Regions from separate parts of the Terribacillus sp. FSL K6-0262 genome, predicted to be linked through region 2. Evidence: a T-box and tRNA genes for the amino acid it is inferred to sense, from the RefSeq annotation. Region 2 holds a T-box; the other holds one or more tRNA genes.
The links. A T-box is a leader RNA that pairs with one kind of tRNA and senses whether it is charged. The one in region 2 lies ahead of proS (proline--tRNA ligase), so its partner is inferred to be a tRNA-Pro.
Positions count from the first base shown of each region.

Region 1: it has a tRNA-Pro gene. The T-box ahead of proS (proline--tRNA ligase) is inferred to sense a tRNA for this amino acid. The anticodon was not compared.

Region 1 covers NZ_CP150277.1:1,570,815-1,581,920, forward strand. The annotation lists rRNA gene MHI54_RS08210 (23S ribosomal RNA) at 1-2,287, opposite strand, end outside; rRNA gene MHI54_RS08215 (16S ribosomal RNA) at 2,589-4,150, opposite strand; tRNA gene MHI54_RS08220 (tRNA-Ala) at 4,245-4,320, opposite strand; tRNA gene MHI54_RS08225 (tRNA-Pro) at 4,336-4,412, opposite strand; tRNA gene MHI54_RS08230 (tRNA-Arg) at 4,416-4,492, opposite strand; tRNA gene MHI54_RS08235 (tRNA-Leu) at 4,503-4,587, opposite strand; tRNA gene MHI54_RS08240 (tRNA-Gly) at 4,615-4,689, opposite strand; tRNA gene MHI54_RS08245 (tRNA-Leu) at 4,702-4,787, opposite strand; tRNA gene MHI54_RS08250 (tRNA-Lys) at 4,821-4,896, opposite strand; tRNA gene MHI54_RS08255 (tRNA-Thr) at 4,902-4,977, opposite strand; tRNA gene MHI54_RS08260 (tRNA-Val) at 4,982-5,057, opposite strand; rRNA gene rrf (5S ribosomal RNA) at 5,071-5,183, opposite strand; rRNA gene MHI54_RS08270 (23S ribosomal RNA) at 5,429-8,353, opposite strand; rRNA gene MHI54_RS08275 (16S ribosomal RNA) at 8,655-10,216, opposite strand; gene lysS (lysine--tRNA ligase) at 10,591-11,106, opposite strand, start outside.
Region 2 covers NZ_CP150277.1:1,944,897-1,956,002, forward strand. The annotation lists gene MHI54_RS10130 (glycerate kinase) at 1-880, shown strand, start outside; gene proS (proline--tRNA ligase) at 932-2,368, opposite strand; T-box leader at 2,411-2,625, opposite strand; gene MHI54_RS10140 (hypothetical protein) at 2,840-2,986, opposite strand; gene MHI54_RS10145 (tetratricopeptide repeat protein) at 3,002-4,054, opposite strand; gene codB (cytosine permease) at 4,472-5,740, shown strand; gene MHI54_RS10155 (cytosine deaminase) at 5,737-7,005, shown strand; gene MHI54_RS10160 (DUF443 family protein) at 7,131-7,799, opposite strand; gene MHI54_RS10165 (DUF4176 domain-containing protein) at 7,933-8,229, opposite strand; gene MHI54_RS10170 (DUF443 family protein) at 8,294-8,947, opposite strand; gene MHI54_RS10175 (LXG domain-containing protein) at 8,950-10,539, opposite strand; gene MHI54_RS10180 (YwqI/YxiC family protein) at 10,560-10,838, opposite strand.

The DNA.
Region 1 (11,106 bases), 370 kb from region 2:
AGGCGACCGCCCCAGTCAAACTGCCCACCTGACACTGTCTCCGAACCGGATGACGGTTCTGGGTTAGAATGTCAATACAGCCAGGGTGGTATCCCACGGATGCCTCCGCCGAAGCTGGCGCTCCGGTTTCCAAGGCTCCCACCTATCCTGTACAAGCTGTACCAACATTCCATATCAGGCTACAGTAAAGCTCCACGGGGTCTTTCCGTCCTGTCGCGGGTAATGCGCATCTTCACGCATAGTATAATTTCACCGGGTCTCTCGTTGAGACAGTGCCCAAGTCGTTGCACCTTTCGTGCGGGTCGGAACTTACCCGACAAGGAATTTCGCTACCTTAGGACCGTTATAGTTACGGCCGCCGTTTACTGGGGCTTCGGTTCACAGCTTCGGGACGAAGTCCCTAACCATTCCCCTTAACCTTCCAGCACCGGGCAGGTGTCAGCCCCTATACTTCGCCTTACGGCTTTGCAGAGACCTGTGTTTTTGCTAAACAGTCGCTTGGGCCTTTTCACTGCGGCTTCTCCTAAAAAGAAGCACCCCTTCTCCCGAAGTTACGGGGTCATTTTGCCGAGTTCCTTAACGAGAGTTCTCCCGATCATCTTCGGTTACTCACCGTGCCTACCTGTGTCGGTTTGCGGTACGGGCACCTATTTCCTCACTAGAGGCTTTTCTTGGCAGTGTGAAATCAGGAACTTCGGTACTAAATTTCCCTCCCCATAACCGCCTGGAATCATGTTGAGTGGATTTGCCTGCTCAACTTCCTCACGGCTTGGACGCGCATGACCAGCAGCGCGCTTTCCCTATCCTCCTACGTCCCCCCATCGTTCAAGCGGATTTAGGTGGTACAGGAATATCAACCTGTTATCCATCGCCTACGCCTTTCGGCCTCGGCTTAGGCCCCGACTAACCCTGAGCGGACGAGCCTTCCTCAGGAAACCTTGGGCTTTCGATGAAAGAGATTCTCACTCTTTTTTCGCTACTCATACCGGCATTCTCACTTCTAAGCGCTCCAGCCGTCCTCACGATCGACCTTCACAGCCCTTAGAACGCTCTCCTACCACTGACATCGTAGATGTCAATCCGCAGCTTCGGTGGTGTGTTTAGCCCCGGTATATTTTCGGCGCAGCGTCACTCGACCAGTGAGCTATTACGCACTCTTTCAATGATGGCTGCTTCTAAGCCAACATCCTGGTTGTCTAAGCAACGCCACATCCTTTTCCACTTAACACACACTTTGGGACCTTAGCTGGCGGTCTGGGCTGTTTCCCTTTCGACCATGAACCTTATCACCCATGGTCTGACTCCCAAAGTAGATTGATTGGCATTCGGAGTTTGACTGAATTCGGTAACCCGATGAGGGCCCCTAGTCCAATCAGTGCTCTACCTCCAACCATCATCCTTTGAGGCTAGCCCTAAAGCTATTTCGGAGAGAACCAGCTATCTCCGTGTTCGATTGGCATTTCACCCCTACCCACACCTCATCCCCGCACTTTTCAACGTGCGTGGGTTCGGGCCTCCAGTCAGTGTTACCTGACCTTCACCCTGGACATGGGTAGATCACACGGTTTCGGGTCTACGACCACCTACTATGTCGCCCTATTCAGACTCGCTTTCGCTGCGGCTCCGTCTTTTCAACTTAACCTTGCAGGGGATCGTAACTCGCCGGTCCATTCTACAAAAGGTACGCCGTCACCCATTAACGGGCTTCGACTACTTGTAGGCACACGGTTTCAGGTTCTATTTCACTCCCCTTCCGGGGTGCTTTTCACCTTTCCCTCACGGTACTGGTTCACTATCGGTCACTAGGGAGTATTTAGCCTTGGGAGATGGTCCTCCCGGATTCCGACGGAATTTCACGTGTTCCGCCGTACTCAGGATACACTCCGGAGGAAACCACATTTCAAGTACAGGGCTCTTACCTTCTATGGCGGGCCATTCCAAGCCGCTTCGTCTACATGGTTTCTTTGTAACTCCAAAGGAGTGTCCTACAACCCCAGAAGGCAAGCCTTCTGGTTTGGGCTGATTCCGTTTCGCTCGCCGCTACTTGGGAAATCGCATTTGCTTTCTCTTCCTCCGGGTAATGAGATGTTTCAGTTCCCCGGGTCTGCCTCGCATCACCTATGTATTCAGTAATGCGTACTATCCAATAACGGATAGCGGGTTCCCCCATTCGGAAATCTCCGGATCAAAGCTTACTTACAGCTCCCCGAAGCATATCGGTGTTAGTCCCGTCCTTCATCGGCTCCTAGTGCCAAGGCATCCACCGTGCGCCCTTCTTCACTTAACTAATAACGCATGATGCATTAAATCGCGACAATATATATTGTCTTGCTTTAAAGTTTGATGTTCTGGCATGTTGTTTCTTATCTAGTTTTCAAGGTTCACAAGAGAGATTGATCTCTCAAAACTGAACAAACAACCCAATTACGTGTCTACTACGAAGTAGTAGTTCCAATGTCCAGGTTCAGCTCCTAAAAGCTAGCGTATAGTTCATCTCGTTTCCTGACTCCAAAACCCGGAGTCTGTAACCGATCTGATCTATCCGTACGCTTTTGAACAGTCGCTTCACCTTTTCCAATTATCCTTAGAAAGGAGGTGATCCAGCCGCACCTTCCGATACGGCTACCTTGTTACGACTTCACCCCAATCATTGATCCCACCTTCGGCGGCTGGCTCCAAAAGGTTACCTCACCGACTTCGGGTGTTACCAACTCTCGTGGTGTGACGGGCGGTGTGTACAAGGCCCGGGAACGTATTCACCGCGGCATGCTGATCCGCGATTACTAGCGATTCCGGCTTCATGCAGGCGAGTTGCAGCCTGCAATCCGAACTGAGAATGGTTTTATGGGATTTGCTTAGCCTCGCGGCTTCGCTGCCCTTTGTACCATCCATTGTAGCACGTGTGTAGCCCAGGTCATAAGGGGCATGATGATTTGACGTCATCCCCACCTTCCTCCGGTTTGTCACCGGCAGTCACTCTAGAGTGCCCAACTGAATGCTGGCAACTAGAATCAAGGGTTGCGCTCGTTGCGGGACTTAACCCAACATCTCACGACACGAGCTGACGACAACCATGCACCACCTGTCACGCTGTCCCCGAAGGGAACGCCTTGTCTCCAAGGTTGTCAGCGGATGTCAAGACCTGGTAAGGTTCTTCGCGTTGCTTCGAATTAAACCACATGCTCCACCGCTTGTGCGGGCCCCCGTCAATTCTTTTGAGTTTCAGCCTTGCGGCCGTACTCCCCAGGCGGAGTGCTTAATGCGTTAACTTCAGCACTAAGGGGCGGAAACCCCCTAACACCTAGCACTCATCGTTTACGGCGTGGACTACCAGGGTATCTAATCCTGTTTGCTCCCCACGCTTTCGCGCCTCAGCGTCAGTTACAGACCAGAGAGTCGCCTTCGCCACTGGTGTTCCTCCACATATCTACGCATTTCACCGCTACACGTGGAATTCCACTCTCCTCTTCTGCACTCAAGTTCCCCAGTTTCCAATGACCCTCCACAGTTAAGCTGTGGGCTTTCACATCAGACTTAAGAAACCGCCTACGCGCCCTTTACGCCCAATAATTCCGGACAACGCTTGCCCCCTACGTATTACCGCGGCTGCTGGCACGTAGTTAGCCGGGGCTTTCTGGTCAGGTACCGTCAAGGTACAAGCAGTTACTCTTGTACTTGTTCTTCCCTGACAACAGAGCTTTACGACCCGAAGGCCTTCATCGCTCACGCGGCGTTGCTCCGTCAGACTTTCGTCCATTGCGGAAGATTCCCTACTGCTGCCTCCCGTAGGAGTCTGGGCCGTGTCTCAGTCCCAGTGTGGCCGATCACCCTCTCAGGTCGGCTATGCATCGTCGCCTTGGTGGGCCGTTACCCCGCCAACTAGCTAATGCACCGCGGGCCCATCTGTAAGTGACAGCCGAAACCGTCTTTCCATTTCCGATCAGGAGAAAGGAAATACTATCCGGTATTAGCCCCGGTTTCCCGGAGTTATCCCAGTCTTACAGGCAGGTTGCCCACGTGTTACTCACCCGTCCGCCGCTCATTCCACCAGAATCACCCCGAAGGGGTCATCTGGTTTCCTGCGCTCGACTTGCATGTATTAGGCACGCCGCCAGCGTTCGTCCTGAGCCAAGATCAAACTCTCCATGAAAGTGTTGATGCATTGCTCGTCAGAGCTGACGTTGATCTTACGATCATGTCGTTTAGTTCGTAATTGGTTGTTTTGTTCAGTTTTCAAAGATCAATGGTGGAGCCTAGCGGGATCGAACCGCTGACCTCCTGCGTGCAAAGCAGGCGCTCTCCCAGCTGAGCTAAGGCCCCATTGTATATTGAAAGTGGTCGGGAAGACAGGATTTGAACCTGCGACCCCTTGGTCCCAAACCAAGTGCTCTACCAAGCTGAGCTACTTCCCGTAATGGCGCGCCCGAGAGGAGTCGAACCCCTAACCTTTTGATCCGTAGTCAAACGCTCTATCCAATTGAGCTACGGGCGCATATTTAAAGTGCCGAGGGCCGGACTCGAACCGGCACGGAGGTACCCTCCGCAGGATTTTAAGTCCTGTGCGTCTGCCAATTCCGCCACCCCGGCAAGCTGAATTAGTTAATTTAGTAGTTATGGAGCGGAAGACGGGATTCGAACCCGCGACCCCCACCTTGGCAAGGTGATGTTCTACCACTGAACTACTTCCGCGTTTAATCTAAATGGTGCGGGTGAAGGGACTTGAACCCCCACGTCATAAAGACACTAGATCCTAAGTCTAGCGCGTCTGCCAATTCCGCCACACCCGCATAGATTAAATACGCACAGTATTAAAATTGAAATGGTGAGCCATGAAGGACTCGAACCTTCGACCCTCTGATTAAAAGTCAGATGCTCTACCAACTGAGCTAATGGCTCTAAAATGGTGCCGGCCAGAGGACTTGAACCCCCAACCTACTGATTACAAGTCAGTTGCTCTACCAATTGAGCTAGACCGGCTAAATGGTGGAGGATGACGGGCTCGAACCGCCGACCCTCTGCTTGTAAGGCAGATGCTCTCCCAGCTGAGCTAATCCTCCGGATTATGTATCTGCCTGGCAGCGTCCTACTCTCGCAGGGCGAACCCAACTACCATCGGCGCTGAAGAGCTTAACTGCTGTGTTCGGCATGGGAACAGGTGTGACCTCTTCGCTATTACCACCAGATCAGATAATCAATGTTTGTCCTTTTCTTAAGGACAAGATATATTGTAGCATTTTCTCAAAGAAAAAGCAACACTTTTTTTGAAGTAAACCTTCAAAACTAGATAAGAAACATTCATGCTGTACATCTCATGCGTGCCAAGCACTGGAGTGCTTGGTCTTTGGCGTTGACTTACTAAGGGATCTGGCGCTGCGGCTAGATCCAGCTCTAAAGGCCAGAAACTATGGCCTTTGGAGCTTTTCGTTTTTTAGTTAAGTCCTCGATCGATTAGTATTCGTCAGCTGCACGTGTCACCACGCTTCCACCTCGAACCTATCTACCTCATCGTCTCTGAGGGATCTTACTCATTTAAAATGATGGGAAGTCTCATCTTGAGGGGGGCTTCATGCTTAGATGCTTTCAGCACTTATCCCTTCCGCACGTAGCTACCCAGCTGTGCTCCTGGCGGAACAACTGGTGCACCAGCGGTGCGTCCATCCCGGTCCTCTCGTACTAAGGACAGCTCCTCTCAAACTTCCAACGCCCACGACGGATAGGGACCGAACTGTCTCACGACGTTCTGAACCCAGCTCGCGTACCGCTTTAATGGGCGAACAGCCCAACCCTTGGGACCGACTACAGCCCCAGGATGCGATGAGCCGACATCGAGGTGCCAAACCTCCCCGTCGATGTGGACTCTTGGGGGAGATAAGCCTGTTATCCCCGGGGTAGCTTTTATCCGTTGAGCGACGGCCCTTCCATACGGCACCGCCGGATCACTAAGCCCGACTTTCGTCCCTGCTCGACTTGTAGGTCTCGCAGTCAAGCTCCCTTCTGCCTTTGCACGCTACGAATGATTTCCAACCATTCTGAGGGAACCTTTGGGCGCCTCCGTTACTCTTTGGGAGGCGACCGCCCCAGTCAAACTGCCCACCTGACACTGTCTCCGAACCGGATGACGGTTCTGGGTTAGAATGTCAATACAGCCAGGGTGGTATCCCACGGATGCCTCCGCCGAAGCTGGCGCTCCGGTTTCCAAGGCTCCCACCTATCCTGTACAAGCTGTACCAACATTCCATATCAGGCTACAGTAAAGCTCCACGGGGTCTTTCCGTCCTGTCGCGGGTAATGCGCATCTTCACGCATAGTATAATTTCACCGGGTCTCTCGTTGAGACAGTGCCCAAGTCGTTGCACCTTTCGTGCGGGTCGGAACTTACCCGACAAGGAATTTCGCTACCTTAGGACCGTTATAGTTACGGCCGCCGTTTACTGGGGCTTCGGTTCACAGCTTCGGGACGAAGTCCCTAACCATTCCCCTTAACCTTCCAGCACCGGGCAGGTGTCAGCCCCTATACTTCGCCTTACGGCTTTGCAGAGACCTGTGTTTTTGCTAAACAGTCGCTTGGGCCTTTTCACTGCGGCTTCTCCTAAAAAGAAGCACCCCTTCTCCCGAAGTTACGGGGTCATTTTGCCGAGTTCCTTAACGAGAGTTCTCCCGATCATCTTCGGTTACTCACCGTGCCTACCTGTGTCGGTTTGCGGTACGGGCACCTATTTCCTCACTAGAGGCTTTTCTTGGCAGTGTGAAATCAGGAACTTCGGTACTAAATTTCCCTCCCCATAACCGCCTGGAATCATGTTGAGTGGATTTGCCTGCTCAACTTCCTCACGGCTTGGACGCGCATGACCAGCAGCGCGCTTTCCCTATCCTCCTACGTCCCCCCATCGTTCAAGCGGATTTAGGTGGTACAGGAATATCAACCTGTTATCCATCGCCTACGCCTTTCGGCCTCGGCTTAGGCCCCGACTAACCCTGAGCGGACGAGCCTTCCTCAGGAAACCTTGGGCTTTCGATGAAAGAGATTCTCACTCTTTTTTCGCTACTCATACCGGCATTCTCACTTCTAAGCGCTCCAGCCGTCCTCACGATCGACCTTCACAGCCCTTAGAACGCTCTCCTACCACTGACATCGTAGATGTCAATCCGCAGCTTCGGTGGTGTGTTTAGCCCCGGTATATTTTCGGCGCAGCGTCACTCGACCAGTGAGCTATTACGCACTCTTTCAATGATGGCTGCTTCTAAGCCAACATCCTGGTTGTCTAAGCAACGCCACATCCTTTTCCACTTAACACACACTTTGGGACCTTAGCTGGCGGTCTGGGCTGTTTCCCTTTCGACCATGAACCTTATCACCCATGGTCTGACTCCCAAAGTAGATTGATTGGCATTCGGAGTTTGACTGAATTCGGTAACCCGATGAGGGCCCCTAGTCCAATCAGTGCTCTACCTCCAACCATCATCCTTTGAGGCTAGCCCTAAAGCTATTTCGGAGAGAACCAGCTATCTCCGTGTTCGATTGGCATTTCACCCCTACCCACACCTCATCCCCGCACTTTTCAACGTGCGTGGGTTCGGGCCTCCAGTCAGTGTTACCTGACCTTCACCCTGGACATGGGTAGATCACACGGTTTCGGGTCTACGACCACCTACTATGTCGCCCTATTCAGACTCGCTTTCGCTGCGGCTCCGTCTTTTCAACTTAACCTTGCAGGGGATCGTAACTCGCCGGTCCATTCTACAAAAGGTACGCCGTCACCCATTAACGGGCTTCGACTACTTGTAGGCACACGGTTTCAGGTTCTATTTCACTCCCCTTCCGGGGTGCTTTTCACCTTTCCCTCACGGTACTGGTTCACTATCGGTCACTAGGGAGTATTTAGCCTTGGGAGATGGTCCTCCCGGATTCCGACGGAATTTCACGTGTTCCGCCGTACTCAGGATACACTCCGGAGGAAACCACATTTCAAGTACAGGGCTCTTACCTTCTATGGCGGGCCATTCCAAGCCGCTTCGTCTACATGGTTTCTTTGTAACTCCAAAGGAGTGTCCTACAACCCCAGAAGGCAAGCCTTCTGGTTTGGGCTGATTCCGTTTCGCTCGCCGCTACTTGGGAAATCGCATTTGCTTTCTCTTCCTCCGGGTAATGAGATGTTTCAGTTCCCCGGGTCTGCCTCGCATCACCTATGTATTCAGTAATGCGTACTATCCAATAACGGATAGCGGGTTCCCCCATTCGGAAATCTCCGGATCAAAGCTTACTTACAGCTCCCCGAAGCATATCGGTGTTAGTCCCGTCCTTCATCGGCTCCTAGTGCCAAGGCATCCACCGTGCGCCCTTCTTCACTTAACTAATAACGCATGATGCATTAAATCGCGACAATATATATTGTCTTGCTTTAAAGTTTGATGTTCTGGCATGTTGTTTCTTATCTAGTTTTCAAGGTTCACAAGAGAGATTGATCTCTCAAAACTGAACAAACAACCCAATTACGTGTCTACTACGAAGTAGTAGTTCCAATGTCCAGGTTCAGCTCCTAAAAGCTAGCGTATAGTTCATCTCGTTTCCTGACTCCAAAACCCGGAGTCTGTAACCGATCTGATCTATCCGTACGCTTTTGAACAGTCGCTTCACCTTTTCCAATTATCCTTAGAAAGGAGGTGATCCAGCCGCACCTTCCGATACGGCTACCTTGTTACGACTTCACCCCAATCATTGATCCCACCTTCGGCGGCTGGCTCCAAAAGGTTACCTCACCGACTTCGGGTGTTACCAACTCTCGTGGTGTGACGGGCGGTGTGTACAAGGCCCGGGAACGTATTCACCGCGGCATGCTGATCCGCGATTACTAGCGATTCCGGCTTCATGCAGGCGAGTTGCAGCCTGCAATCCGAACTGAGAATGGTTTTATGGGATTTGCTTAGCCTCGCGGCTTCGCTGCCCTTTGTACCATCCATTGTAGCACGTGTGTAGCCCAGGTCATAAGGGGCATGATGATTTGACGTCATCCCCACCTTCCTCCGGTTTGTCACCGGCAGTCACTCTAGAGTGCCCAACTGAATGCTGGCAACTAGAATCAAGGGTTGCGCTCGTTGCGGGACTTAACCCAACATCTCACGACACGAGCTGACGACAACCATGCACCACCTGTCACGCTGTCCCCGAAGGGAACGCCTTGTCTCCAAGGTTGTCAGCGGATGTCAAGACCTGGTAAGGTTCTTCGCGTTGCTTCGAATTAAACCACATGCTCCACCGCTTGTGCGGGCCCCCGTCAATTCTTTTGAGTTTCAGCCTTGCGGCCGTACTCCCCAGGCGGAGTGCTTAATGCGTTAACTTCAGCACTAAGGGGCGGAAACCCCCTAACACCTAGCACTCATCGTTTACGGCGTGGACTACCAGGGTATCTAATCCTGTTTGCTCCCCACGCTTTCGCGCCTCAGCGTCAGTTACAGACCAGAGAGTCGCCTTCGCCACTGGTGTTCCTCCACATATCTACGCATTTCACCGCTACACGTGGAATTCCACTCTCCTCTTCTGCACTCAAGTTCCCCAGTTTCCAATGACCCTCCACAGTTAAGCTGTGGGCTTTCACATCAGACTTAAGAAACCGCCTACGCGCCCTTTACGCCCAATAATTCCGGACAACGCTTGCCCCCTACGTATTACCGCGGCTGCTGGCACGTAGTTAGCCGGGGCTTTCTGGTCAGGTACCGTCAAGGTACAAGCAGTTACTCTTGTACTTGTTCTTCCCTGACAACAGAGCTTTACGACCCGAAGGCCTTCATCGCTCACGCGGCGTTGCTCCGTCAGACTTTCGTCCATTGCGGAAGATTCCCTACTGCTGCCTCCCGTAGGAGTCTGGGCCGTGTCTCAGTCCCAGTGTGGCCGATCACCCTCTCAGGTCGGCTATGCATCGTCGCCTTGGTGGGCCGTTACCCCACCAACTAGCTAATGCACCGCGGGCCCATCTGTAAGTGACAGCCGAAACCGTCTTTCCATTTCCGATCAGGAGAAAGGAAATACTATCCGGTATTAGCCCCGGTTTCCCGGAGTTATCCCAGTCTTACAGGCAGGTTGCCCACGTGTTACTCACCCGTCCGCCGCTCATTCCACCAGAATCACCCCGAAGGGGTCATCTGGTTTCCTGCGCTCGACTTGCATGTATTAGGCACGCCGCCAGCGTTCGTCCTGAGCCAAGATCAAACTCTCCATGAAAGTGTTGATGCATTGCTCGTCAGAGCTGACGTTGATCTTACGATCATGTCGTTTAGTTCGTAATTGGTTGTTTTGTTCAGTTTTCAAAGATCAATTTCGTTCTGCCGCTCATTTGGCGACTAGAACATAATATCATGTTTCAACCTGCGTTGTCAACATGTTTTTTGTTTTCGTCTGTTGCGTTTGCTGCTTCGTTTGAAGCAACTCTAATAATTTACCATGGATGTAATAGCATTGCAATAGTTTTTTTAAAGAAATGTTATATTTTCTTACAAACTGTTATATAGCATTATCCCGCATCCTTTTGCATTCTATGCAAATGCCTATATAAAGGTGAAAAAGAAGAAGGGATACTGCTCCCTTCTTCTTTTTGATCAGGAACGATTCCGCATTTGCGGGAAGAGTAATACATCCCGGATGGATGGAGCATTCGTCAGCAGCATGATCAGGCGGTCGATACCAATGCCCAATCCTCCTGTAGGCGGCATACCATACTCAAGTGACTCCAGGAAGTCCTCATCCATTTCATGTGCTTCGTCATTGCCTTGCTCTTTCTCTTTCAGCTGGGCTTCGAAACGCTGGCGCTGATCGATTGGATCGTTCAGCTCGGAGAACGCATTACCATGCTCTCTTCCTACGATGAATACTTCAAAGCGGTCAGTAAAACGCTCATCTTCCGTATTCTTCTTCGCCAATGGAGAAATCTCTACCGGATGGCCATAGATGAAGGTAGGCTGGATAAGCTTGTCCTCTACGCGCTGTTCAAAGAATTCATTTACAATATGCCCGAATGTCATTGTATCTTTGATTTCGATCCCATTTTCCTTCGCCAGGGCTTTTGCCTCTTCATCGCTCATATGCTTCCAGAAATCAACGCCTGTATATTCTTT
Region 2 (11,106 bases):
GGCGGCAGCATCAGGGCTGCATCTTGTGCCTGCGGCTGACAGGAATCCGCTGTTGACATCTACCAGAGGAACCGGGGAATTGATGGCCGCTGCTCTTGATATGGGCGTGCATCATATTATCATCGGACTTGGGGGCAGTGCGACAAATGATGGCGGGGCCGGAATGATTCAGGCCCTGGGGGGAAGGCTGCTTGACGAAGCTGGAAGAGAAATCGGTGACGGCGGCGGTGCACTCTCCCAGCTTGCTGCCATAGACTTGGCTGGTCTGGATGACAGATTGAAGGATGTCCTGATCGAAGTGGCCTGTGACGTGGATAATCCTTTGACGGGACCAAGGGGGGCTTCGGCGATTTTCGGTCCCCAAAAGGGCGCCACGCCGGAGATGGTGGAGCAGCTGGATAAGAATCTGTCCCACTTTGCCGATGTTGCAGAGCAAGCGCTTGGGAGCTCCTTCCGGGAGATAGAGGGCGTAGGGGCAGCAGGTGGACTTGGAGCGAGTCTGCTGGCTTTTCTGGATGCAAAGCTGAAAAGGGGAATCGATATTGTCCTGGATGCGGTGAACTTCGATGAAGCAGTCAAGGATGCCGATCTTGTCATCACGGGGGAGGGGCGGATCGATAGTCAGACGATTTACGGCAAAACCCCGATCGGCGTAGCGAAAGCAGCTAAAAAATATGGTGTTCCTGTAATCGGGCTTGCGGGGACATTGTCGGAAGATGCTGATGTTGTGCATGAGCACGGAATTGATGCGCTTTTCACGATCGTTCCGGGTGTGGTGACACTGCCGGATGCATTGGAACATGCTGCAGATTATATGGAAAGAGCGGCAAGAAACATTGCAGCGACGATGAAGGCGGTTAAATCCAAGCAGCTATCATAGGATACAAAGAAAAGGATCGACCTGGTTAAGATCGATCCTTTTGGTATTCAATCAATAAGCGCGAGCAAACCAAACGGTATGTTTTGCTTCTTTGCCGCAATGCAGGCAAGTGTGCTTTTCAGCTGGCGGGTTGAATGGGATATTTCGGGTTGTGAATTTCGTTTCTTCTTTTACTTTATCTTCACAAGCGTCATCGCCGCACCAGCCTGCCAGGATCCAGCCAGGAATTTGACCGTTTTGTTCAGACTCGGTCAGATGCTGTTTCAGCTGTTCCATTGTATCGATATGTGTATGGGAGTGCTCTGCGCGGAAAGCTTTGGCTTTTTCGAACAGGCGGGTTTGCATGGTTTCCAGCTCTTTTTGGATCGCTTCGACAATGCCTTCCAGAGGAACCGATACTTTTTCTTCTGCATCACGGGCTTTCATAAGCGCTTGATCATTATCCAAATCACGCGGGCCAAGCTCCATGCGTACTGGCACACCTTTTAGCTCCCATTCATTGAATTTGAAGCCTGGTGATTGATCGGAATCATCGAGACGAACACGGATGCCTTGGGCTTTCAGGGCTGCGAAGATCTCATCCAATTTCTCGATGATGGCAGGGTTTTTCTTCCATGGACCAACAGGAATCAAAACGACTTGTGTCGGTGCCACTTTCGGCGGTAAAACAAGTCCTTGTTCATCGCCATGAACCATGATCATCGAACCGATGAGCCGTGTGGATGTACCCCATGATGTAGTATGCACATGCGTGTGTTTATTTTCTTTGTTCAGATATTTGATATCGAACGCTTCAGCGAACTTGGTACCCAAGTAGTGGGAAGTCCCTGCTTGAACAGCTTTTCCATCCTTCATCATCGCTTCGATCGAGAATGTATCGACCGCACCGGCAAAGCGTTCGGATGGTGTCTTTTGCCCATCATAAACTGGAATCGCAAGCAAATCCTCCACGACTTCCTTGTATATGTTCAGCATTTGCATCGTTTCCTTGCGCGCATCTTCTTCATCCACATGAGCGGTGTGACCTTCCTGCCATAGGAATTCAGAAGTACGGATGAATGGGAGAGTTTTCTTTTCCCAGCGGAAGACATTCGCCCATTGATTGATCAACACCGGCAGATCCCGATAGCTCTTGATCCAATTGGAATATAAATGACCAATCATCGTCTCGGATGTCGGACGCAGCGCTAACCGTTCCTCCAGCTTCTCCCCGGCAGCCTCTGTCACCCAAGGAAGCTCCGGTGAGAAGCCTTCGATATGATCCTTTTCCTTCTGGAAGAAAGATTCCGGAATCAGCATAGGGAAGTAGGCATTGCGGTGTCCGGTTTCCTTGAAACGCTTATCCATCGCTTCCTGGATATGCTCCCAAATTTCATAGCCGTCGGGCTTGAATGCAATACTCCCGCGGACTGGCGTATAATCGACCAAATCGGCTTTTTGAATGGTATCGATATACCACTTGGTAAAATCATTTGTATTCTCGGACATCGTTGTTTCCTCCTAAGTAATATAAAAAAGCATAAAGCGTCCGAAAAGGACGTCTTTATGCTTGATAGACGTGGTACCACCTTCATTCGGCTTAATCATGCATTAAGCCCTCGCAGCGTCTGTAACGGAACGACCCGGTTAGGTTTGCCTAACATCTCCGTGGCAGGGTTCAATAAGAAGAGGTGATATAGCTCTCAGCCAAGGCTATATTTTCTGTTTCACGATCCTTATTTACTTGATCACATCATCGATTGCATATGTATAAATTAATATAGCAATAGGCGGCGGGGAATTCAATAACATTAAGTGCTGCACGGCAAAAAAAATATCCTTCCTGAGGTGCGGGAAGTCTGTCTTAAAGGAATGGAAAGGGGACAACAGCAGAGCATCATTGATAAATTCAGGATTGATTGCGATTATCTGAAGAAAAAAGAAGAAGCTCACCATCAACGATGAGCTTCTTTCCGTTATCTAGTTGAGGATATTTAAAGAAAATACTGCGCTGCCAAGATCTCCTTCTTTAACTGCATTTTCATTTTGATTCTGGTCAGAAAAGCCTGCTAAACCGCTCAGTATGATTGTGCCGATAAACAGAAATGAGAGAACTAGCTTTTTCATATAAAACCCTCCCTATTATAGTAGAGCCAAGGCATAGTATCTGGAAGCAAGTTCGTACTGATTACTTTCAGTATAATATTCTGCCAACTCCTTTGAAAACCTCCTTACATTGTAATTATCGTTAATTTTTGTAAAATAATCTATGCCTTCTTGCCATACGCTTTCAAAATTCAATTTATCTTCATATTTCTTGTGTAGCATGGCAAATTCCCACTTTTTCGCTGTATCATCCTTTTTGGTGCTTATGCTGAAACCTTCTGTGTACGTTTTCAGTGCTTTGGAAGTTTGATTGGTCTTCCAATAGCAATCAGCCAGCAGATATAAGATTTTTAAATGGATGCGTTCTTGATTTCCTTTCAGTGCTTCTTCAAGATAATGAATTGCCACAGCTGGAAGATTGCGTTTGACATACAGGACGCCAAGGTTGAGGTTCGATGAAGTGATGAAATTATGATTTTCAAGTCTCTTGAATGATGTCAAGGCTCTTTGGAGACATGCTTCTGCACGATCATATTTGTGTAAATCCGCAAAATTGAGCCCTTGCATCATTTCTGTACGGGCGAGTAAAAACTCTAATGTCTTATGGGGTCTAAAGGCCTCTGCTGCTCTCTCTCCATGAAGCACAGATAACGATGTAATGTCGAGATAAAAATACGTCATTGCCTTGCGGAGGTGAAATTCGCCTATCTCTGCCGGATCTTCTAATTGATCTAAATATCTTTCGGCTTTCTCGAAGCAGTTCAGTGCTTCCTGGAAACGATTTTCATCGTAGAAGATGATACCTTCTGCTATATGCAGGTGGTGGAGATGAATATCATGGAAGTGGTCAGTGTATTTTTTGGCGTCAGCAAGGGACATGGCAGCATGGACAGGATCTTTATTCATTAAATAGAAGCGGCTTTCCAGCAAGAAATAGGTGATAAGCGTACTGATATCGTAATCGGCGATCATGTTCTTTATATCCTGATGGATACTTGCAGCAGTATCTCTTTTATCTAATCGAATATTGATAGACCAGTTGTCCAATCGATCCACAATATCAGTATGATTAAAGATATTCTCTCCCATAGCGCGAAACTCCTTCAAAAAAGTTATTTATTGTTCGATTTTACCATTTTTTGTCGCTTTTCATGGTGGGAATAATTGGATTTTCTGTGAGTGAATATTGCTGGTTTATATGCCTATCTTTCCTGATCTTCTTCATGCAGCAGCTGCCGGTCTTTCTGGTGGATAAATTATAAAACCAGCGTTACTAGAGTTGACATTACCCTTAATTACTGTAATAATAACTTTAATTTGAATACTGGTACCTTTAATTCAGTCCCGTGAGGCTGACAAGGACATTCGGAAACTATGCGGAGTAATGGGATAGCTATACCCTTATATCCCCATGTTCAAAGAGGCTTCCTGTCAGTGATGGCAGGAAGCCTCTTTTCTTTTTTCCTCGGTACCAGTTTTAGTCTGACTAAAACAGGAGGAATCACAATGGAAAAGATAGATCATGATTTTTCTTTAAGGGAAGTACCTAAATCGCATCGAAACGGTTTTTGGAGGATGCTCATGGTAATGCTTGGGTTTACCTTCTTTTCCGCGAGTATGATAGCGGGAGGAACGTTGGGACTAGGATTATCCATGACGCAATTCATCTGGATTGTACTGGCAGGAAATTTAATTTTAGGTATATACACAGGCGCGCTCGCTTATATCTCAGCGAAAACTGGCCTCTCCACGCATTTATTGACACGCTATGCATTTGGTGAAAAGGGATCTTATGTATCTTCTTTCCTGTTGAGTGCTACACAAATCGGCTGGTTCGGTGTCGGAGTGGCAATGTTCGCTGTGCCAGTTCAAAAGGTGACCGGAATTGATACTGCTATATTGATTGTTATTTTTGGATTATTGATGACAGCTACAGCTTTCTTCGGAATGAAAGCTCTGACGATTTTAAGCTTTATCGCTGTCCCGGCAATAATTGTCCTGGGTGGATATTCTGCTTTTGGGGCAGTGAATGATATTGGCGGCTTGGATATGCTTATGCAGCATAAGCCCACCGAAGTGCTGGGTGCAGCGGCAGCACTGACAATCGGTGTCGGTTCGTTCATCAGCGGGGGAACGTTAACACCGGACTTCACTCGATTCGCGAAGAGCCCAAAAGTGGGGGTCTCTACGACAGTTATCGCATTTCTTATCGGAAATTCCCTTATGTTCGCGTTCGGTGCAATTGGCGCAATCGTTACAGGTCAGTCGGATATTTCAGAAGTGATGTTCATGCAAGGGCTTATCATACCGGCAATTATCGTCTTGGGCTTGAATATTTGGACGACAAACGATAACGCAATCTATGCTGCGAGCCTGGGAATCTCCAACATTACTAAAATCAAGAAAAACAAAGTGGTTATCGTAAATGGTATTATCGGCACAATCTTGGCTATGTGGCTGTATAACAATTTTACAGGTTTTCTTACAGCGCTAGGGTCTGTATTACCGCCGATCGGCGCCATTTTGATTGCGGATTATTTCATCGTACGCCGCGGGAAGTATCCGGAGTTCGACACGATGACATTCAAAGCAGTGAACTGGAATGCGATGGCAGCGTGGGCTGTCGGGGCCGGCGCAGCGAAGTTCCTGCCGGGTATACCGCCGCTGAATGGATTGATTGGTGCGGCGGCAGTATATGTGGTTCTTTCAATCATTACAGCAAAAGCAGCGGAAGCGAAACTAAATCTCAATGTGGAAAAGGTGACAGAATCATGATTATTACAAATGCGAAGCTAAGAAATAGAGAAGGACTCTGGCAAATACAAATCACAGAAGGAAAAATCGAAAGAATCGCTCCATCGATCGAATCAAACCGTGACGAGCAAATCATGGATGTGCAGGGCAACCTGGTACTGCCGCCATTTATTGAACCGCATATTCACCTGGATACAACGCTGACCGCAGGCGAGCCGAACTGGAATGAAAGCGGGACATTATTTGAAGGCATCCAGCGCTGGGCTGAGCGCAAAGAGCTGCTGACGCTGGAGGATGTGAAAACGAGGGCGAAGCAAGCATTGAAATGGCAGATTGCCCAAGGCATCCAGCATGTCCGGACGCATGTGGATGTCACGGACCCGAATTTGACAGCATTGAAGGCATTGCTGGAAGTGAAGGAGGAGATGGCTGCTTATGTGGACCTGCAGCTTGTGGCTTTTCCACAGGAAGGCATCCTCTCTTATCCAAGCGGGGAAGAGCTGCTTGAAGAAGCACTCCGCATGGGAGCCGATGTCGTTGGAGGAATCCCGCATTATGAATTCACTCGTGAGTACGGCGTGGAATCCTTACAGAAAGCCTTTGAATTAGCGGAAAAATATGACCGTCTCGTAGACATCCATTGTGATGAAATCGACGACGAACAATCCCGATTTGTCGAAGTAGTGGCAGCCGAGGCATATCGATACGGCATGGGAGAACGAGTGACGGCCAGCCATACGACGGCCATGGGCTCTTATAACGATGCCTATACTTCCAAGCTCTTCCGATTGCTCAAACTATCCAATATCAACATGGTTGCCAACCCATTGGTCAATATACACCTTCAAGGGCGCTTCGACACGTATCCGAAACGAAGAGGAATCACAAGGGTGAAGGAGCTGACAGAAGCTGGAATCAACGTCAGCTTTGGACATGATGACATCTTCGATCCATGGTATCCGCTGGGAACAGGCAACATGCTGCAAGTCCTGCACATGGGCATCCACGTCACACAGCTGATGGGCTATGAACAAATCGTTAATTCCATCGATATGATCACAGCAAATAGCGCAAAAACGCTGCACATCGAAGACAAATACGGCATCGAAGAAGGAAAGCCTGCCAACTTGATCGTGCTGGAAGCAGAGAATGAATACGAAGCGATCCGGAAGCAGGCGGCTGTTCTGTATTCTGTACGGAATGGTGAGGTTATTGCGGAGACGAAGCCGAGGGATACGAAATTGACGCTAGCTGGTAATATTGAAAGAATAACATTTTCTAAATAAATATGATGTAATGATTATCGAAGGAACCCAGATAAAATTTGTCTGGGTTCTTATCTACGTGTCAAACATTTTCTTAACCGACTTCATTGACGAATATTAACGGGTTATATGATGTTGTCCGATATCTATTTGAGCTTAGAAATAGACTTTATATTAATCTTGTATTTGCCATGATCTAATGCTGCTCCATTAGCAAGAAGAAGCATTAAAAAGAGTAATAACCCAACAAATAGTATATAGAGATTACTTTCTGTTATAAATGCCAGTAAACAAACAACAGAGAAAGCTAAGGAAAACAGATATACGAAAGCTGTCCGCATAATAAGTCTAAACTTTGGTCTGCTAGTTCTTATCTGCAAAGTGGGTAAGTGGGAAAAGTCTATATTTCTTTTCAATCTTTGTTTTTGTTTATTCATTAGGAATAAGAAAGTCCAAATTAGTATACCTGTTAGTAATAACGTTATAATGATATTTAAATATAAAGAGCTTTTTATAGTGGCTAAATCAGTTAATGGAAGTAAAAACCCTGAGAACGTTGTAGCAATCCCAGAACCTATAGCGCCGTACTTTAAACTATTGCTAAGATCTATCTTTTGATGGGTGGTAAGTTGCAAAGCAACATCGCGATCTATCTTATAGCCAGGATTACGCAGAAGCCAGAAAAGAAAGGGAAATATGTTTCTCCAAATTGAATTCCCTATATCTATAACATAAAATTCATCATTATAGATGAGGATTCTATACCTATTATTGCCTTTAACTCTTCTAATTTCCCCTCTGTCTGTATTCCTCATAATATCAACACCTAAAGTTCGTTATATTTTTATTCTCGAAAGCTAAAAATGTAGTATATACGTAAATAAAATCAACAAGGAATAGTATAAAGTATCAAGATAATGAAGTAATCTTGATACTTTATCTATTGTGTTATGTCAATGGACCGCTAACAACACCTTTTTTAATATCATTCTCCTCAAGCCACTGCTTATACAAGGAATGGAAACGATCCTCATCACTATCTTTAAATCCTTCAAAGATAACTTCATCAATATTTTCTTCATTAAAGTAGAGGACACTATCTGCCACCAGTCCTTGTGGATAAACACAGGCAGAGTAATCAAACATTTTTTGTTCTCCATCTAGTTCTATGATAGGACCGCGGTTTAAAATCATTAGTTTACTTGTTCCTTCATTTAAGTAGACTATTGAGCCGATAGGTAGCATACATATTTCCTCCTTAAAATTTATGCATGAGTCTTAGGATTCTCAGATTCATAATCAACTTATATTATTTTACAATGATCTTAATAGTATTTCTTCCATGCGGAACAGTTAATATATTAAAGAATAACAACATAAAGAAGAATACGATGTAGGTAACTAAAATAATTATATTTCCAGAAACAATAAAAGCAAACATAGCTCCTATAGCTATTAGCATTGTAAATAAGATCATTAAAGTAAAAGAAAATAATTTTTTAAGAGGGTTTGGAAAAACATATACATTTAAATAGTTAGAATTATTATCTAGATCTAAATCCAAATTCTTATGAATAGATTTTTTATTTTGTATACCTATAAGAAATCTAAAATAAATTAACAATATGGCAAATAATATAACAACTAAACTAGCGACAAAATGAGTTATTGAAATAGAAAAGTAATCTGTAATAAGTCGTAATAAGCTTGCTAGAGTCATTGATATTCCAACGGCAAAGAGACTTAATTTAGCGTTTTTTGTATCTTTATTAGGTATTGTCTGCAGAAGTTTTGCAGATTCCTCACTAATTTGATGAATTTTTTTTGGAAATGCCCAATATAAAAATGGTAAAAGATAAACGAGAAGATATGGTTTATCTTTATCAATGATATAAAACTTATTCTCTATCTTAATAAGCTGATATCTAAAATTCTTTAATATAATAAATACCTCTGAATTCATTCTTAGTTCCAACCCCAATTTATTGGATTTAGAGATTCTATACCTGATTTAATAGCTTCTCCTGTTTTATTAACTGTATTACTTACACTCGTTCCGAAGTCATTCAGCTTATCACCTACATAATCAACTCCCTCATCTATTTTATTTCCGACATAATTTAATCCATCCTGTAAGCCCAAAAAGTTTTCATCATAGGCCCAATTGAAGAAGTGTCCTGCTAACGCACCTACTGCCATAGTGCCCAGAACAGCCCAACCTGCAGGGTTAGAAACTCCTAAAAATGTTAATGCTCCTGTTGTGAACGCCTGAGCTGCGACTCCAGTTCCTAGACTAAATGCAAGAGAAGATACATTATGAGTAATGGCTTCACCAACAGTTTTATCTTTTTTTATCCACATATCCTCAATAAAACCATAACCAGCATTTAAGTAAGGTAGCGCCCTTCCTAATGCATTGCCGCCGTGAGCTAGCTTACTACCAAGAGTAAACTTATTGTTAATTCTATTGGCTCTACCTCTAGCAGTTCTAGTGCCTCCTCCTACAGCCCCTGATGAAATATCTCTAACTAATCTTACGCTATCGGAAAAAGCGGATTTTCCTAAGTATATACCTCTTTGTTCAAGTGCATTGGCAACACCATCCTTAGCAACATCCAAGCCGATCTTATCCCAGTTTTTGTTCGTGTATTCTATAAATGTATCGGTCTTCTCTTCATCAGATCCGTTCTTCTTGCTAGCTGTAATCAGAATGTCGTTATATTCTTTTCTATTTATATCACCTTGCTGAAGACTCTTGTACGCATGCTGAAGGATAGCGAGAGCACCTTCATCCATCCCTTTTTCCGCATTTTTCGTTGTAGCAGCAATCGCAGCCATAGGAAGATACTCAATATTATCCTCCGTGATCTCAATATTTCCATTTCCATAACTTTGCTGAATGACATTATTATAAGCATTCATATCCTGCAGGGATGCAGCATCAAAGTCACTGATTGTTATAGCGCCACTGCTCAATCCGGCAGTCATTTCAGACAGATACTTTTTCATTGTATCCAGATCAGCTTGTGTTTCTTGCAGCTGGGATGCGTGTTTGCTATCGAGTTCGCCAAGATCATTTATGACATCATCTATCTGCTGTTTGCCATCTTCAATACTTGTTTCAAAGTCGGCATAATCGATTTTTGCTACATATGTTATATCCGCCACGCCGGATAATACGGAATTGATGCTCTCGGAGACACTGGCAACCTTGGATTTGGCTTGATCGAGTCCAGGATGCAGTTCATCGTCCAGGAAGCTTTCACTTATGTATCCGTGATGGCTGGGTTCGAAGGATTGTACATCATTTTTCATATTTTCCAGCCTGTTTTTATAATCTTCCATGGATTGAAGCAGGAAGGTGATGAAGGGGGTATGGATTTCGTTGTAAAAGGATCGGATAGCCTTGCCTGTTTCTCCTTTTAAGGCGTCATCTAAGCTATAAAGATTTCTGACTTTTTGCTGGAGGTTTGTTAGTTGTTCGGAAAGCGTGTCTAAATCGAGCTTGGTCGTTTCTGTGCCTTTATGAATCTCCTTTACCGCGAACTCTCTCAACGTACTTTCTCCTCACTTGTTTATTTTAAAGCGATATTATCGCCAAGTGCTTGATCCAATTCGACTAACTCCTGTACTGCTGCCTCTGTAGCTGCTATATTATCTTGAAACAGCGTGATGAACTGTCCGAGAAGGTCTTCGTATTGTTGCTTGATTTCGTTGTAAGCATCACTCATACGTATGTCTTTATTGCCGTCCATCGTTTCACCGAGCTGTTTTTGCAATGCTTGCACGGCATCGCTCATTTCTTGGATGCCTTTTTGAGCTGCGGCTTGGTTGATTTTTATTTCCCCGCTCATGAAAGGGCTCCTTTCCATAAAACTGCTAATTTTACCCTAACGAAACCTTTTTCCATTTTGTAGAGTATTAAGTACCTTTTTCCTTGAGCATTTTCCCTCTGTGCCTAGGGAAATAGTTTTATATGCTCATATCTTGGCTTGGAACGCTGACCTATTACCTGTTTTGTTGGATTCATATGCCAAACAATTATATGTTTTTGATAGAAATGGTTTGGGGGGGATGGAGTGTGACTGTAAAGGTATTTGTCCACATTTTAGGTACTTATAT